Regions from separate parts of the Paucibacter soli genome, predicted to be linked through region 2. Evidence: predicted binding sites of a transcription regulator. Region 2 holds the regulator's gene; the other holds the start of a gene.

Region 1 (8,790 bases), on a different contig from region 2:
AAGCGCGTCTTGCGCGAGTCGAGCTTGGCGGTGGCCCGCGCGCCCAGAATCTCCATCATTGCTTGCGCCACGCTGCTCACCTTGTGCTGTCCGATGGCGACGCCGACGAGCGTGGAGGTGACGCCCTTGGTCACCGACGCCATGTCGTGCATGAGGTTGTCCTGGAACGGCCAGAAGTACGCATCCAGCACGAGGTATCCATCGCGGACGATCGTTAGGCTGTGAATCGCGATCTGGCGCCGGCGAATCTCGTCGAATGCTTCGGCGAGGACTTCCGAGTCCATTCCTTGCGCTTCGGGTGAGGAACGGGGCCAGCCTTGCGTTGGCCACTTCTCCTGCTGCGCTGCCGCCTTTACGCCGGTGATCGCAAGCGCGGCCAGGTAAGCAACGATGGCGATCCGTTCGAGCACTCTCACGTTCTTCACTCACTCAAGTCTGCGAGGCGGCGACACCGAAAGGCCAATTCTTGCAGTTGACTCATCAAAGTGAGGCAAGACCGCCGCTGCACCGAAGGCGTAGAGGAACGATTCAACATGCATTTGACAGAGCGAATGCCGCCAAGTGATCTAAAGGTGTCGCCGCCAGGTTCCCGTCATCGTCCAATGCAATCGTGTGCCCGCCGACAATCGGTGCGCGTCAGGTAAATGACTCGACCCGAAGAATATCGTGCTCCATAGCAAGAATCTGGCGCTCAATGGCTGCCTTCGCATCTTCGTGAGGGGCCAGCGCACGCTCCTTTGCGTAAACGATGCTTCGCCGCTCGGCAGCAGTGTATTTGCGATTAGTAAGGATTGCCGTAATGGACGTTGCCGCGCTCGCTGACCGCTGACGTGCTACGGTGCGAATGTCCTTCATGCGTACAGCGAGTTCCTTCTTTTGCAGTTGAAGGTCCTTCTTGACCGCCTTTAGCTCTTTCACGAGCAGCACCTGTTCTTCCTTGGTGCTGGGTGTATCGTCAATCTTGCCTTGAAGCTGTTCAGCAGTAGTGGCGCACAGCGTTGACCAATTGCGGCGCTCGACGCATCGCTTTGAGCGATGCGCAAGCTCGGGCCGGCTGCGATGCTCGGCACCGCAGCGAGGGCCTCCGCATCCGGGCCGCAGCGGCCACCCGCCCTGGGCTTTGCCTGCATGGCCGTCGCAGGGTTGCCGAGTTCGCCCTCGCATTTTGCGCTGGCGCAAAGCCCGCGCAGATCGCCGGGGTCAGGTCTTGTTGACCACATATCTAGTGTCTATCCTGCCGGCCTGACACTAGATATAGGTTTTTCATGTCCATTCAAGCGACCCAGCAGCCTAGCGCGCTGATGAAACGAGACGGGCGCGTCGTCGCCTTCGACGCGGCCAAGATTGCCAGCGCGCTGGCGCGCGCCGGCGCGGCCACCGGCGAGTTGGATGCGCAGCGCGCGCAGCAGCTGACGCAGGCGGCGGTGCTGCCGCGCCTGCAGGGGCTGGCCTGCCCGCAGATCGAGCAGGTGCAGGATGCCGTCGAGGCGGCGCTGTTCGATGCCGGCCTGCGCCACACGCTGCGCGCCTATGTGGTGTACCGCGAGCAGCACCGCCAGCTGCGCGGCGCGCGCCAGACCCTGGTGGACGTGCAGGCCACCATGGACGAATACCTGCAGCAGCGCGACTGGCGCATCAAGGCCAATGCCAACCAGGGCTGGAGCCTGGGCGGGCTGATCCTGAACGTCTCCGGCAAGGTGGTGGCCAACTACTGGCTGGACCAGGTCTACCCACCCGCGGTGGGGCGCGCGCATCGCGAGGCCGATCTGCACATCCACGACCTCGACATGCTCAGCGGTTACTGCGCCGGCTGGTCGCTGCGCACCCTGCTCAACGAGGGGCTGAACGGTGTGGCGGGCAAGGTCGAATCGGCACCGCCGCGCCATCTCTCCAGCGCGGTAGGCCAGATCGTCAATTTCCTGGGCACGCTGCAGAACGAGTGGGCGGGGGCGCAGGCTTTTTCCAGCTTCGACACCTATCTGGCGCCCTATGTGCGCCAGGATGGGCTCAGCTACGAGCAGGTGCGCCAGTGCATGCAGGAACTGGTCTACAACCTCAACGTGCCCTCGCGCTGGGGCACGCAGACGCCTTTTACCAACCTGACCTTCGACTGGACCTGCCCCGAGGACCTGCGCGAGCAGGTGCCGATGATCGCCGGGCGCGAGCTGCCGTTTCGCTATGGCGAGCTGCAGGCCGAGATGGACCTGATCAACCGTGCCTATATCGAGGTGATGATGGCCGGCGATGCCAGGGGCAGGGCCTTCACCTTTCCGATCCCGACCTACAACATCACGCCCGATTTCGACTGGGACAGCCCCAACGCGACGGCCCTGTTCGAGATGACGGCGCGCTACGGCCTGCCGTATTTCCAGAACTTCCTCAATTCCGAGCTGCAGCCGAATATGGTGCGCTCGATGTGCTGCCGCCTGCAGCTGGATCTGCGCGAGCTGCTCAAGCGTGGCAACGGCCTGTTCGGCTCGGCCGAGCAGACCGGCTCGCTGGGTGTGGTGACGATCAACTGCGCGCGCTTAGGGCATCTGCACGCCGGCGACGAGGCCGGCCTGCTGCGCCGCCTCGACGAGCTGCTGGCGCTGGGGCGCGACAGCCTGGAGATCAAGCGCAAGCTGATACAGCGCCTCATGGACGAGGGCCTGTTCCCCTATACCAAGCGCTACCTGGGCACGCTGCGCAACCATTTCTCGACCCTGGGCGTGAACGGTATCAACGAGATGATCCGCAACTTCAGCGCCGATGCGGACGACATCAGCACGCCCGCCGGCCATGCGCTGGCCGTGCGCCTCCTGGACCATGTGCGCGCGCGCATGGTCGAGTTCCAGGAGCAGACCGGCCATCTCTACAACCTCGAGGCCACGCCGGCCGAGGGCACGACCTATCGCTTCGCCAAGGAAGACAAGCGGCGCTTCCCCGGCATCCTGCAGGCCGGCACGTCCGAGCAGCCCTACTACACCAACAGCTCGCAGCTGCCGGTGGGCTTCACCGACGACCCCTTCGAGGCGCTCGAGCGCCAGGACGAGCTGCAGCGCAAATACACCGGCGGCACGGTGCTGCACCTGTATATGAACGAGGCGCTCTCCAGCAGCACGGCCTGCCGCGAGCTGGTGCGGCGCTCGCTGTCGCGTTTCAAGCTGCCCTATATCACCGTGACGCCCACCTTCTCGATCTGCCCCACGCATGGCTATCTGAGCGGGCGCCACGAGTTCTGCCCACATTGCGACGCCGAGGCGCTGGCGCGCAAACATCGGGCCGCGGTGGCGGCCTGATGAAGTTCAATTCCATACCCTAGCCAAGGAGGCAAGACATGACCCCAACGACAACCCATGCGGAGCTGCAGGAGCACGAGCGTCAGCGCTGCGAGATCTGGACCCGCGTGATGGGCTACCACCGGCCGGTGGCATCCTTCAACACCGGCAAGCAGGGCGAATTCAAGGAGCGGCTGTGCTTTCAGGAACGGCCACTCGGCCAGGCCGCGACGGCGGCTTGAGCGCCCCATCGCCGCCGGCGATGGGGCCGGCGGTGGCCGGGCTGACGCCCTTCAGCAGCCTGGACTATCCGGGCCAACTCGCCGCGGTGGTGTTTCTGCAGGGCTGCCCCTGGCGCTGCGTCTACTGCCACAACCCCGGGCTGCAGCCGCGCGGCCCGGGCCGGCTTGGCTGGACCGAGCTGCTGGCCTGGCTGGAGCGGCGCCGCGGCCTGCTGGACGCGCTGGTGTTCAGCGGCGGCGAACCCACGCTGGACGCGGCCCTGCCGCGCGCCGCCGCGCAGGTGCGCGCGCGCGGTTTCAAGGTCGGCCTGCATACCGCCGGCCTCTATCCCGAGCGCCTGGCCACGCTGCTGCCCTTGCTGGACTGGGTGGGGCTGGACATCAAGGCGCCGCTGGCGGATGCGGCGCTGCACCGGCGCATCACCGGCGTGCCCGGCGCCGAAGCCGCAGTGGCGCAAAGCCTGGCCCTGCTGGCCGCCTCGGGCCTGAGCTATGAATGCCGCAGCACCATCCATCCGGCCCTGCACGATGGCGCGGCGCTGCGGCAACTGGCCGAGCAACTGGCCGGCACCGGCGTGCGCCGCTGGGCCCTGCAGATCGCGCGCCCCGATGGCGTGGCGGGCGAAGCGCTCGCGCCGGTGCCGCCCGACTATCCCGATGCCGCGCTGCTGGCGCAGCTGCGCGAGCGCATGCCGGGGCTGGAGCTGCGGCGCGGCTGATCAGCCCCCTCCATCAGCCCAGCTGCACCGCCTGCCCCTGCCGGTCGAAGGGGATGAAACTGCCTAGCTGCCCGCTGCGCACGCTTTCCACCATGCGCTTGAGCGCGGCGTCGACGCGCGCGGCGTCGGCCGGGCCGGAGAGGGCGGCGGCGAACACCAGCACCCAGGGCTGGCCCATGGCTTCGGCCTCGGCGGCCAGGGCGGCAAAGCCCTGCAGCTCGGCCGGGTCCTTGTCCACGCACATCAGCGGCTCCAGCTCGCCGCCATGGCCGGCCTCGAAGGCGGCGCGCTCGGCCGGCGTGGCCTCGGGGCTGAGGCTGGCGCCGGCAAACACCAGCAAGAGGCGCTGGGCTTCGGGCTGCTGGCGCGCGGCCAGCAGCAGGTCTTCAAAGTTCGAGATATTCATGTTGGATGTGATTGGACGCGAGGCCTGTTGGCATTTCCTTATCCCGGTTCAAGGAAATTCCCGAGCAAATCCCTAGGCTACCCACATTCCTTTTTTCTATACGTCGGAGGCATTCCATGAGCCGAGGCTTCACCAGCCAGATGGCACGCAATATCTTCTACGGTGGCTCGCTGTTCTTCGTGCTGCTGTTTGCCGTGCTGATCTTCGATACCGAGCAACGCATCCCGCAGCGCTCCAAATCCGCCGATATCACGCCTGCCGTGGTGCGTGGCAAGCATATCTGGGAAACCCGCAACTGCATCGGTTGCCATACCTTGCTGGGCGAGGGCGCCTACTTCGCGCCCGAGCTGGGCAATGTCTACACCCGCCGCGGGCCCGACTTCATCAAGGCCTGGATCAAGGCCCAGCCCACCGGTGCGCCGGGCCGCCGCCAGATGCCCAACTTCCATCTGGACGACAAGCAGCTCGACGACCTGGTCGAGTTCCTCAAATGGACCAATGGCGTGGACACCGAGAAGTGGCCGCCGAACATTGAAGGTTGAGGAGAGACAGACATGAAAACAGCCACTCTCAAGTTCAAATCGCAGTCGGTCGCCAAGCTCTATTTCATGGGCGCGATCGCACTCTTCGTGGGCCAGATCGTGTTCGGCCTGACCCTGGGCCTGCAGTACCTGATCGGCGACCTGGTGTTTCCGGCCATCCCCTTCAACATCGCCCGCATGGTGCACACGAACCTGCTCATCGTGTGGCTCTTGATGGGCTTCATGGGCTCGGCCTATTACCTGGTGCCGGAAGAAGCCGAGACCGAGCTTTACAGCCCGCTGCTGGCCAAGATCCTGTTCTGGGTCTTCCTCGCCGCGGGTGGCGCCACCATCCTGGGCTATCTGCTGGTGCCTTACGCCACGCTGGCCGAGATGACCGGCAACAACCTGCTGGCCACCATGGGGCGCGAGTTCCTCGAGCAGCCCCTGCCGACCAAGCTGGGCATCGTGGTGGTGGCGCTGGCCTTCCTATTCAACATCAGCATGACGGTGTTGAAGGGCCGCAAGACGGCGATCACCCTGGTGCTGCTGATGGGCTTGTGGGGCCTGGCGCTGATGTTCCTGTTCAGCTTCGTCAACCCCAGCAACCTGGTGCGCGACAAGATGTACTGGTGGTTCGTCGTCCACCTCTGGGTGGAAGGCACCTGGGAGCTGATCCTGGGCGCGCTCTTGGCCTTCGTGCTGATCAAGACCACCGGCGTCGACCGTGAGGTGATCGACAAGTGGCTGTACCTGATCATCACCATGGCCCTGGTCACCGGCATCCTGGGTACCGGCCACCACTTCTTCTTCATCGGCCTGCCGGGCTACTGGCAATGGGTGGGTAGCGTGTTCAGCGCGATGGAGCCGATTCCCTTCTTCATGATGACCCTGTTCGCCTTCAATATGGTGCAGCGTCGCAAGCGCGAGCATCCCAACCAGGCAGCGGTGCTGTGGGCCGTCGGTTGCGCGGTGATGGGCTTCCTGGGCGCCGGCCTGTGGGGCTTCATCCACACGCTCAGCCCGGTCAACTACTACACCCACGGCAGCCAGATCACCGCGGCGCACGGCCACCTGGCCTTCTACGGTGCCTATGTGCTGGTGGTGATCGCGATGATCAGCTATGCCATGCCTATCCTGCGCGGCCGTGAGGCCAATCCGCGCCGTGCCCAGGCCGTCGAGATGTGGAGCTTCTGGATCATGACCATCGGTATGGCGGTGATGGTGCTGGCCCTGACCGGCGCCGGCATCCTGCAGATCTGGCTGCAGCGCATGCCCACCGAGGGTGCGATGGGCTTCATGGCCACGCAAGACCAGCTGCGCTTCTTCTACTGGGTGCGTGTGGCCGGTGGCGTGATGTTCCTGTGCGGCCTGCTCACCTATCTGGCCAGCTTCTTCATCGGCGAGGGTGCCGATGAGGCCGACGAGGCGACGACGAATGGCCGCCTGAGGGCTGCATGATGGAGATGCTGAGCGCGCGCGGCTTGCGCGAGGAGCTGCCCTTCTACGCCTCACAGGGCGATGAATGCCGGCTCTTCGAACAGACCCATGCCAGCCGCCTGCCCCTCTTGATCAAGGGGCCCACCGGCTGCGGCAAGACGCGGCTGGTGGAGCATATGGCCGCGCGCCTGGGCCGCCCGCTGGTGACGGTGAGTTGCCACGACGACCTCAGCGCCGCCGACCTGGTGGGCCGCCACCTGATCGAAGGCGGCAATACGCGCTGGTGCGATGGCCCGCTCACCCGTGCGGTGCGCCAGGGCGCGATCCTCTACCTCGACGAGGTGGTGGAGGCGCGCAAGGACACCACCGTGGTGCTGCACCCGCTGGCCGACGACCGCCGCCAGCTGCCCATCGAGCGCACCGGCGAGCTGCTGGACGCCGCACCCGGCTTCATGCTGGTGATCAGCTACAACCCCGGCTACCAGAACCTGCTCAAGGGGCTCAAGCCCAGCACGCGCCAGCGCTTCGTGGCGCTGAGCCTGGACTATCCGGCACCGGAAGTGGAGCAGCGCATCGTGCGCGCCGAGAGCGGCTGCACGGCCGAGCAGGCGGCACGCCTGGTGCGGCTGGCGCAGGCGCTGCGCCGCCTCACCGAGCATGATCTGGAAGAAACCGCCAGCACCCGCTTGCTGGTGATGGCGGCACGCCTGGCGGTGGCCGGCCTGACGCTCAGCGCGGCCTGCCGGGCCGCCGTGGTGGATGCACTCACCGACGATGCCGAGACCGCCGCGGCGCTGGCCGAGGTTGTATTGGCCGTTGTCGGCGATGCATGAGATCGTGCTCGCCGAGTCAGCACAGGCACAGTCGGGCCGCATGGCCCGCCTGCAGCGCCTGCGGCGTTTCACCCAGTTCGGCTTCTTCGCGCTGTTCCTGCTGGCGCCGGCGCTGAACCTGTTGCGCTTCGACCTGCAGGAGACCCAGCTCTGGTTCCTGGGCTTCCGCTGGTCGCTGGGCATAGACGCCTTCATGCGCGGCGAGATCACGGCCAACCAGGCGGCGCTGTCCATCCTCTTGCGCGGCATCCTGCCGGCGCTGCTCTTCGTGGTGGGTTTCATGACCCTGGCCTGGCGCTACGGCCGTGTCTACTGCGGCTGGCTGTGTCCGCATTTCTCGCTGGTCGAGACCCTCAACGAGCTGCTGCACCGCGCCACCGGCAAATACAGCCTCTGGGAGCGCGAGCGCAATGCCCAGGGACACCGGGGCTGGTGGCCGTTGTTCTTGTTCAGCGGGCTGTTCTTCGGCTTTGCCTGGTCCATTACCCTGCTGACCTATCTGTTGCCGCCGGCGCAGATCTGGGGCGGCCTCGTGCATGGCACGCTGACGCCCAACCAGGCGCGCTTCGTCTTCATCGGCGGCGCGGTCTTCAGCGCCGAAATGCTGCTGGCGCGCCATCTGTTCTGCCGCTTCGGCTGCGCCGTGGGCCTGTTCCAGAGCCTGGCCTGGATGGCCAACCCGCGTGCTCTGGTGGTGGCCTTCACGCGCGAGCGCGCGCGCGATTGCCGCGACTGCAGCACCGCCAAGGCGCCCGAGGGCGCGGCCTGCGACGTCGCCTGCCCGATGCGGCTGAAGCCGCGCAATATCAAGCGCCTGATGTTCTCCTGCGTGCAATGCGGGCAATGCGTCACCGAGTGCGAAAGCTCGCATGCGCCGCGCGGCGCCAACCCTAACCTCGAGTGGACCGTGGGCGTGGATGCGCTGCGCGAGACGCTCAAGCAAAAAAATAGGCACTGAGCCATGGAAGAGTGGGTCGGCGAGCAATGGCACCGCCTCATCAGCCGGGCGGCCTACCGCGGCTATCCCGAGCAGGCGGTGGCGCTGGAATCGGTGCAGCGCGCCGCGGCGGTGCTTTACCGCGCCGCCGGCGGCGCCAGCGCGGTGCGCGTCGTGCCGGCCGGTCAGGCCCGCGTGGGTGGGCCGCGCGGCTGGCTGCAGCGCATCGCGGGCACGGGCCAGCGGGCGGCGCGTCCGCGCCTGGATGCCGAGACACTGGCGCTGCCGCCGCAGATCGATGTGTTCGACGACGCCGGCCTGAATCGGGAGCTCTATCTCTGGCTGGCGGCGCTGGCCGCGGCCTTCGAGCCCGGCGCCACCTGGGTGATCGCCAACCGTGCCGCCACCGCGCGCGCGCTCGAGCGCTGCCCG
Region 2 (8,790 bases):
CCATTTGTTGGTGGCATCCAAGCCCATCTTGCCGCCCAGACCGCTCACCGGCGAAGCGAAGTCCAGGTAGTCGATCGGCGTCTGATCCACCAGGGTGGTGTCGCGCACTGGGTCCATGCGGGTGGTGATGGCCCAGATGACTTCCTTCCAGTCGCGGATATTGACGTCTTCATCCACCACCACGATGAACTTGGTGTACATGAACTGGCGCAGAAAGCTCCAGAGCCCGAACATCAGGCGCTTGGCATGGCCCGGATAGGCCTTGCGGATCGAAATCACAGCCATGCGGTAGCTGCAGCCTTCCGGCGGCAGGTAGAAGTCCACGATCTCGCTGAACTGCTTCTGCAAGATGGGCACGAACACCTCATTGAGCGCCACGCCCAGCACGGCGGGTTCGTCGGGCGGCTTGCCGGTATAGGTGGAGTGGTAGATGGGTTCGCGGCGTTGGGTCAGGCGCTGCACCTCGAACACAGGGAACCAGTCCTGTTCGTTGTAATAGCCGGTGTGGTCACCGAAGGGGCCTTCCAGGGCGTGCAGATAGCCGTTCAGTTCCTTCAGCGCGATGCCGTCCTCGCTCTGCCCGACATAGCCCTTAGGCGCCGGCGGGATATGCCCCTCCAGCACGATTTCGGCGCTGGCGGGCACCTGCAGCAGCCGGCCGGCCTCGCCAACCGAGGCGTTCACCAATTCGGTACGGCCGCCGCGCAGCAGACCGGCAAACTGGTACTCCGACAGACTGTCGGGCACCGGCGTGACCGCGCCCAGGATGGTGGCCGGATCGGCGCCCAGGGCCACCGCGATCGGGAAGGCCTGGCCGGGGTTGGCGCGGCTGAAGTCGCGAAAATCCAGCGCGCCGCCACGGTGCGCCAGCCAGCGCATGATGAGTTGGCGCCGGCCAATGAGTTGTTGGCGGTAGATGCCCAGGTTTTGGCGCAGCCGCGGCTGCGGCACGGACTGCGGGCCGCGCGTCACCACCAGGCCCCAGGTCAGCAAGGGCCCCACGTCGCCGGGCCAGCAGGTCTGGATGGGCAGGCGCTTCAGGTCCACATCCGCCCCTTCGAACACCTCTTCCTGACAGGCCGCATGGCGCACCAGCTGCGGCTTCATGTCCCACAGCGCCTTGGCCATCTGCAACAGCCGACCCGCGTCCTTGAGCCCCTTGGGCGGCTCGGGTTCCTTCAGGCTGGCCAGCACATGACCGACGTCGCGCAGATCGGCCAGGCTGTCGGCGCCCATGCCCAGCGCCACGCGTTTAGGGGTGCCAAACAAATTGGCGAGGACTGGGATTTGGTAGCCCTCTGGCCGTTCGAACAGCAGGGCAGGCCCTTCGGCGCGCAATACTCTGTCGCTTAAAGCGGTCATTTCAAGCTTGACCGACAGCTGCTGGTCGACTCGGCGCAATTCTCCGATGCGCTCCAGGCCGGCCATGAAGTCGCGCAGATCCCTGTATTTCATAACAAATAGTAATTAGAGGCCCGAGTCATAAGCTTGACGGGTTATTTTTGCAACCTAGAATCCGCCCATCCCTGAGATCCTTCAGGGATAACCCGTGTCTGCGAGTGTGGGAGCTTGCAGACGCCCCGCTGCCGATGGACGCCGAGCAGTAGCGCCTGGATCCGACCGGATCCGCGTTGCGACAAGCCGGCCCATTATCACTGTCGGGCAGTGAACCCTGGCCTTGTGCCCGGGCTCGCCGCCGGACGGAGAAGAAAGGAGTCGCATGACAGCGCGTCAAAGTCTGATATCCCTGGCCCGCGATACCGGCGCTGCCCTGTCCCTGTTCGTCAAGGACATTGGCCAAGGTCTGCTGGTAGTGAGCCACAACACGTTTGCCCTCTTGGGTTTTGCCCTGGTTGCTGCCTTGATGGTGTTCTACAGCCAGGCCGATTTGCGCCAGCGCCTGGAAGGCGAGGTCTTCGGCTGGCTGCACGCCCGCCAGGAAGCTCGCGCCGAGGCCTCCGGCGACATGCTGAGCACGCTGGCCGAGCCGGACGCGATCGGCCGTGCCACCGCCACCGACCCCAAGGAACTGCCGCGCCAGCAGGCCGCCGTGGCGATGTGGCTGGCGCGCCGCTACAAGGTGGCGCCAGAACCGGTCAGCCGCCTCGTCAAGGAGGCCTTCGAGATCGGCCAGCGCGCCCGTGTCGAGCCCACCCTGATCCTGGCCATCATGGCCATCGAGTCCGGCTTCAACCCGTTTGCACAGAGCGCCGTGGGCGCCCAGGGCCTGATGCAGGTGATGACCCGCGTGCATGACGACAAGTACGAAGTCTTCGGCGGCAACCACGCCGCTTTCGACCCCATCACCAATCTGCGCGTCGGTGTGCAGGTGCTGAAGGAATGCATCCAGCGCGCCGGTGGCGTGGAGGAAGGCCTGCGCTATTACGTTGGCGCCGCCAATCTGCCAGACGACGCCGGCTATGCCGGCCGCGTGCTGGCCGAGCACGAGCAGCTCAAGGCGGTGGCCAGCGGCCGGCCGCCCGTTGCCAAGCCGGTGGTGCCCGCAGTGGCGGATGAGCGTATCGCGCTCGCACATTGACGTACTGCCCCACCCGGCACAACCCTAATGTGCCGGGAATCGTCCGCTACACTGCAGCCTTCGCGCGACTGGCGATGAAGGCCGCCATGCATTGCCATGCCGGCCCGAGGTGGTTGACCACCGGGGAGCGCGAACTGCCATGGGCTCTGCTTCGTGTCAGCTTTTTTTGCCGTTCGCCTGGGCAGCCTGCACCGCGTCGTGACGTGGCCGTCGGGCTCCAACGTACAGCCAGCATCCCAACACCATGTTTGACCGCAGCCAATCGACTCTCGCCAACGTAGACCCCGACCTGTGGGCCGCCGTGCTGAATGAGAACCAGCGCCAGGAAGACCATATCGAGCTGATCGCCTCGGAGAACTACACCTCGCCGGCGGTCATGCAGGCGCAGGGCAGCCAGCTGACCAACAAGTACGCCGAGGGCTATCCCGGCAAGCGTTACTACGGCGGTTGCGAATACGTGGATGTGGTGGAGCAGCTGGCGATCGACCGCGTCAAGCAGCTGTTCGGCGCCGAGCATGCCAATGTGCAGCCCAACTCGGGTTCGCAGGCCAACCAGGGCGTGTTCTTCGCGCTGCTGCAGCCGGGCGACACCATCATGGGCATGAGCCTGTCCGAAGGCGGCCACCTGACCCACGGCATGCCGCTGAACATGAGCGGCAAGTGGTTCAAGGTCGTCAGCTACGGCCTGACCGAGCAGGAAGACATCGATTACGAGGCGATGGAGCGTCTGGCGCGCGAGCACAAGCCCAAGCTCATCATCGCCGGCGCCTCGGCCTTCAGCCTGCGCATCAATTTCGAGCGCTTTGCCAAGGTGGCCAAGGAAATCGGCGCCTATTTCATGGTGGACATGGCGCATTACGCCGGCCTGATCGCCGCGGGCGTCTACCCCAACCCGGTGCCGCATGCCGATGTGGTGACCTCCACCACCCACAAGAGCCTGCGCGGCCCGCGCGGCGGCATCATCCTGATGAAGGAGCATGTGGCCAAGCAGATCAACAGCGCGATCTTCCCCGGCATCCAGGGCGGCCCGCTGATGCATGTGATCGCCGGCAAGGCGGTGGCCTTCAAGGAGGCGCTGACGCCCGAGTTCAAGGCCTACCAGGAACAGGTGGTGAAGAACGCCAAGGTGCTGGCCGAGACGCTGATAGCGCGCGGTCTGCGCATCGTCTCGGGCGGTACCGAAAGCCATGTGATGCTGGTGGACCTGCGTCCCAAGGGCCTGACCGGCAAGGAAGCCGAGGCCCTGTTGGGCAAGGCCCACATGACCTGTAACAAGAACGGCATCCCCAACGATCCGCAGAAGCCCATGGTCACCAGCGGCATCCGCCTGGGCACGCCGGCCATGACGACACGCGGCTTCAAGGAAGAGCAGGTACGCCAGACCGCGCACCTGATCGCCGATGTGCTCGACAAGCCGCACGACGAGGCGAATCTCGAAGCGGTGCGCGCCAAGGTGGCCGCGCTGACGCGCGACTTCCCCGTCTACCGCTGAGCCGAGCCGCCGCCCCATATGCGTTGCCCTTTTTGCGGACACCACGAAACCCAGGTTGCCGAAACCCGGGAGTCCGACGAGGGCGACGTGGTGCGTCGGCGGCGCCGCTGCCAGGGCTGCGAGAAGCGCTTCACCACCTACGAACGGGCGGAAATCGCCATGCCCGCGGTGGTCAAGAAGGATGGCACGCGCGCCGAGTTCGATCCGAGCAAGGTGCGCGCATCCATGCAGCTGGCGCTGCGCAAACGCCCGGTGAGCATCGAGCAGATCGATGCAGCGCTGGAGCGCATCCACGAAAAACTGCTCGCAAGCGGCGCCAAGGAAATTCCGTCCACCCGGCTGGGCGAGTTGGTGATGCGCGAGCTCAAGCGCATCGACAAAGTGGCCTATGTGCGCTTTGCCTCGGTCTACCGCAGCTTCGAAGATGTGGACGAGTTCCGGCAGCTGATACGCGAGATCTGACCACCCCCATCACTCCCACTTTGGGGTGAATGAAACACCGGATACCACGCGCTAAGTTTTCAGCACCGCCAAGGCTTGAACGGCGAGGTGCTTCATGGACGGCTCAACACAGCAGCGACGCGCAGCCGCGTGGCGAAACTCCAGCGGTGTCTCCGTGCTGGAGATCTGCATATGCCTCGCCATACTGTGCCTGCTCTCGCTGCCCGCACTGCAAGCCTTGAGGCATTTGCGCGAACGCAGCCGCCTGCATGCCGTTGCCTCTGAGCTCTACGTCGATTTGCAGTACGCCCGCAGCGAATCGGTGCGCAGCGGCAGCAGCATCCATCTGAGCTTTGCCGACGGCGCCGAGGGCTCCTGCTATTGGATGCATATGGGCAAGACGACGGACTGCGCCTGCGACAACACCGGCAAGGTCAGCTGCGGTACGGCAGGCGCGCTGGTCCGTGCGCATTGGTTGCCCAGCAGCAGCGCTACCCAGATACGCTCCAACGTCGGTCGCATGACCTTCAAGGGTGAGCAGGGCACGGTCAGTTCGGCCGCCACGATCGAGATCAGCGCCAAGGACGGCGCAGTGGTGCGGCACATCGTCAGCATCATGGGGAGGATCAGGTCCTGCTCGCCGGACTCCGACCACGGCGCCTTGCCGCGCTGCTGAGTCCCCCCTCAAGCAAGGGGGAGCGCGGACGAGCGGTCCACTCGCGCTGACGAGCGGCGTCCGTTCGTGCAGCTTGTCACGAATCCGCGCCAAATAATCGGACCGTGATCAAACAACCCTCTTCCACCGCACATCGGCGTCGCCTCGCCAGGAGCGCCGCTGGCTTCACGCTGGTTGAACTGATAGTCACCGTGGCCATTCTGGCCATACTGGCCGTGGTGGCCCTGCCGGCTTATCGGCAATATGTTGCCAAGAGCCGGCGTGCCGATGCCATTTCGGCCTTGGCCACCGTACAGCAGGCCCAGGAGCGCTGGCGCGCCAACAAGCCAGGCTATGCGGACTCCTTGGCGGACATGGGCCTGCCGGCCAATGCCGATGCCAAGCATTACGACATCGCCATCAAGAACGCGTCGGCAACGGGTTACACGCTTGTTGCCACACCCCGTGCCGGTGGCCTGCAAACGGCTGACAGCGACTGCAGCAGCATGTCCATCACGATGAAGGGCGGTACGTCCAAGTACGGCGCCCTGAACGGGGCCAACTCGGACAGTGCAGATACATGCTGGCCAAAATGAGCAAGCGGCAACAGCATCAACACCAGGGCGTGGGCCTCGTCGAGGTGATGGTCGCACTCGCCATTCTGGGCGTGTTGCTGGGCGTGGCCTGGCCCAATCTGGCCGACATGCTGGCGCGCTACCGCGTCGAGGCGGTGGCCGCCGAGTTGCGCGCCAACCTGGCCTATGCGCGTTCGGAGGCGGGACTGCGCTCGATGGAACTGGAGTTTTGGTTCAATCGCGATCTCAAGCAAAGCTGCTACACCTTGTCGGCGGCAAAAGGGCCAGGGATGGATTGCGTTTGCACGCGGCCTGCCGGAACGGCCTGCGTGAGCGGGCCTCTTGTACAGCTGATTGAATCGAAAACGGTGCAGGTGTCGCGCATGACGGGGGTCGAGCTAAAGCCGCAGGCAGGCGACAGACTGAAATTCGTGGGGGCTCAGATGCCGCCAGTCCCGCCCAATTTTTCCGTGTTGGTACAAAGCAGTCGGGTTGGGCAATTGCAGATCAGCATGAATCCGCTTGGGCGTATCTCGATGTGTACGCCCGACCAATCCATGCCGGGGGTTTCGCCATGCCAGTAGAACGCCTGCACCAACATGGCATGACGCTCGTCGAGCTGATGGTGGGCCTGGCCGTCGGCATGATCGTGGTGGCCGGCGCGGTGGTGATGGCCACCAGCCAGATCGGTGACCACAAGCGGCTGGTGCTGGAAACCCAGGTTCAGCAGGATCTGCGTGCCGCCGCCGACATGATGCTGCGCGACATCAAGCGTGCAGGTGCCTGGCCAAAGGCGAGCACTTCGGTCTGGGCGCCCGATAACAGCTCGCCCGACAGCAACCCCTATACCGGCATGCAAATTCTGGCCGCCGGTGATCCAGCCGCCGTGAGCGGCGACGAGATCGCCTACAGCTACTGGGACGACAAGCAGAATCATGCGCCGCCGGCCGTGCTGCCGCTCGACGCCGAGCAGCATGGCTTCCGGCTCAGAAACAAGCGGCTGGAATACCGCCTGGGTGGCAGCTACCAGCCGCTGACCGATCCGGCCATGCTGGAGGTCAGGGAATTCACGGTCACGCTTAACACCCAGGCGGTGCCGCTGCCCGACTACTGCCTGATGCCCTGCAACGGCTTGGCCAATTGCCCGCCGGCACTGCAGGTGCACGATGTGCGGATCAACATACGCGGTGTAGCCACGCACGATGCCGAGGTCGAGCGAACCCTGAGCCTGCGCGCGCGCGTGCGCAACGATGAAATCGTGACCGGCGCATGCCCGCCAACGCCATGAACGCGCTTGCCTGCCCTCGGTTCCGGTCCGCCAAGGCGGCCCAGCAAGGCGCGGCCACGCTCGTCACGGTGATGGTGCTGTTCTTCGTGCTCGCCATGATGGCCGCCTACGCCAATCGCAATCTGGTATTCGAGCAGCGCATTGCCAGCAACTACTTCCGCTCCGGCGTGGCCGCCGAAGCGGCCGAGTCCGGCATCGAGTGGGCGATCGCCATGCTCAATGGCGGGAATGTGGATGCCAGCTGCCAAGCCGTCAACGCGCCGGGCAGCAACTTCAGGCAGCGCTATCTGACGGCCCTGCCCACCCAGGGATATGGGCCCGTACTGCCCGTTGCCAACTTCAGTCGCGCCGGCTGCACGGCCAATGGTCCGAACACCTGGGTTTGCGATTGCCCGGCCGCTGGCGCCGCGACCAGCCCGGCGGCCAATGCCAGCGCGCTGCAACCCAGCTTTGGCGTGCGCTTTCCCGGCCTGGGATCGCAGAAGAACATCGTGCTGCTCAACGTCACCGGATGTAGCAGCCTGTTGTCGGATTGCGCCACGTTCAACCAGGCCATGGTGGACAGTGCTATAGGGCAAACCTCGGTTACCGTCGGGCTCGGTTTTCTGAGTGCCTTGCGCATGCCGCCGGCCAGCCCGCTGGTGGCCGCACTGGACGTCAACCTCGGCACCAATCTGGGCCTGCACAACAGCGATCCAAGCACCAACGGGCTGGTGGTGCAGACCGGTGGCCAGTTGCTGGGCAGCTCGGACCGCCTCACCAGCGTGCCGGGCACGCCGGCCCAGGACGCGATCGTCAAGCAGGATGCCAACCTGCAGCCGGCGACCATGTTCCGCAGGTATTTCGGCATGTCGCTGACCCGCTACCAGGGTCAACCGAATGTGCGGACGGTGCAGTGCAATGGCGATTGTCTGGCCGCGGCCGGCGTTGCGGCCACCGCGGCGGCCGATGTCATCTGGATCAACGAGGACGCGACGCTGGCTGACAACGTGGTGCTTGGCAGCGCCGCTGCCCCGGTGCTGTTGATCGTGAATGGCAATCTGACCGTGACCGGTCCGATCCAGATCCATGGCGTCATCTACGTCACCGGCAATGTGAAATGGGACAACGCCAGCGCCATGCCTTCGCAACTGATCGGCGCCCTGGTGACCCAGGGCAGCTTCGGCGCCACCGGCCTGGTCGACCTGGCCTACGACCCGCAAATCATCTCCATTCTGAACAAGCAGCATGGCGCGTTTGTGCGCATACCGGGCAGTTGGATACCTGGCCTCAACTGAGCATCATGTTCATATCCTCAGCACATCTTCAGCGCGGCGTGACCCTCATCGAGGCCATGGTGGCCGTGGTCGTGATGGCGTTTGGCATGGTCGCGCTGGCCGGGCTGCAGAGCAATTTCAGGCGCAGTGCCGATGTGGCCAAGCAGCGGGGCGAGGCAATACGCATGTCGCAGCAGGACGTCGAATTGCAGCGCGCGTTTTCCGAGTTGACCCCGCCCGCCAACCCCGCATCCGGCGTGCGGACCTTTGCCGACATCGCGGACGGTGACGAGACCCAGTCCACCGGCACCAACACCAGCTTTGGCATCGAACGCAAGGTTGTCGCGCTGCCGCAGTACGGGGTGACCTCGGTCACCACGACGGTGCGCTGGGCCGATCGTACGGGCGAGCCCTTGACGCTGCAGCTTGATTCCCTGGTCGCGCCGGTTGATCCCGCCCTGGCGGCTTTCCTCCAGCAGCCCGTCGAAGGCGCCCCGGCACGGCGGCCGCTTGAGCGCAACGCGCAGATTCCCAAGGGTGCGAA

Evidence for each region. Region 2 encodes NrdR, which represses ribonucleotide reductase genes. Its sites were predicted from a motif close to CACNANATNTNGTG; they were not measured.
Region 1: WG898_RS06730 (ribonucleoside triphosphate reductase) is a predicted target of NrdR. The motif match lies at 1,247-1,260, and genes of this name have one in related genera.

What each region holds. Positions count from the first base shown of each region.
Region 1 covers NZ_JBBHJW010000002.1:443,082-451,871, forward strand. The annotation lists gene WG898_RS06720 (serine hydrolase domain-containing protein) at 1-425, opposite strand, end outside; gene WG898_RS06725 (hypothetical protein) at 637-927, opposite strand; gene WG898_RS06730 (ribonucleoside triphosphate reductase) at 1,266-3,281, shown strand; gene nrdD (anaerobic ribonucleoside-triphosphate reductase) at 3,320-3,502, shown strand; gene WG898_RS06740 (anaerobic ribonucleoside-triphosphate reductase activating protein) at 3,523-4,221, shown strand; gene WG898_RS06745 (ribonucleotide reductase subunit alpha) at 4,235-4,627, opposite strand; gene WG898_RS06750 (c-type cytochrome) at 4,744-5,169, shown strand; gene WG898_RS06755 (cbb3-type cytochrome c oxidase subunit I) at 5,182-6,609, shown strand; gene WG898_RS06760 (CbbQ/NirQ/NorQ/GpvN family protein) at 6,606-7,421, shown strand; gene WG898_RS06765 (4Fe-4S binding protein) at 7,414-8,379, shown strand; gene WG898_RS06770 (nitric oxide reductase activation protein NorD) at 8,383-8,790, shown strand, end outside.
Region 2 covers NZ_JBBHJW010000013.1:109,740-118,529, reverse strand. The annotation lists gene WG898_RS23420 (UbiD family decarboxylase) at 1-1,455, opposite strand, end outside; gene WG898_RS23415 (transglycosylase SLT domain-containing protein) at 1,721-2,539, shown strand; ZMP/ZTP riboswitch at 2,594-2,729, shown strand; gene glyA (serine hydroxymethyltransferase) at 2,784-4,031, shown strand; gene nrdR (transcriptional regulator NrdR) at 4,050-4,493, shown strand; gene WG898_RS23400 (GspH/FimT family protein) at 4,720-5,148, shown strand; gene WG898_RS23395 (type IV pilin protein) at 5,253-5,723, shown strand; gene WG898_RS23390 (pilus assembly FimT family protein) at 5,708-6,286, shown strand; gene WG898_RS23385 (PilW family protein) at 6,277-6,990, shown strand; gene WG898_RS23380 (pilus assembly PilX family protein) at 6,972-8,267, shown strand; gene WG898_RS23375 (type IV pilus modification PilV family protein) at 8,273-8,790, shown strand, end outside.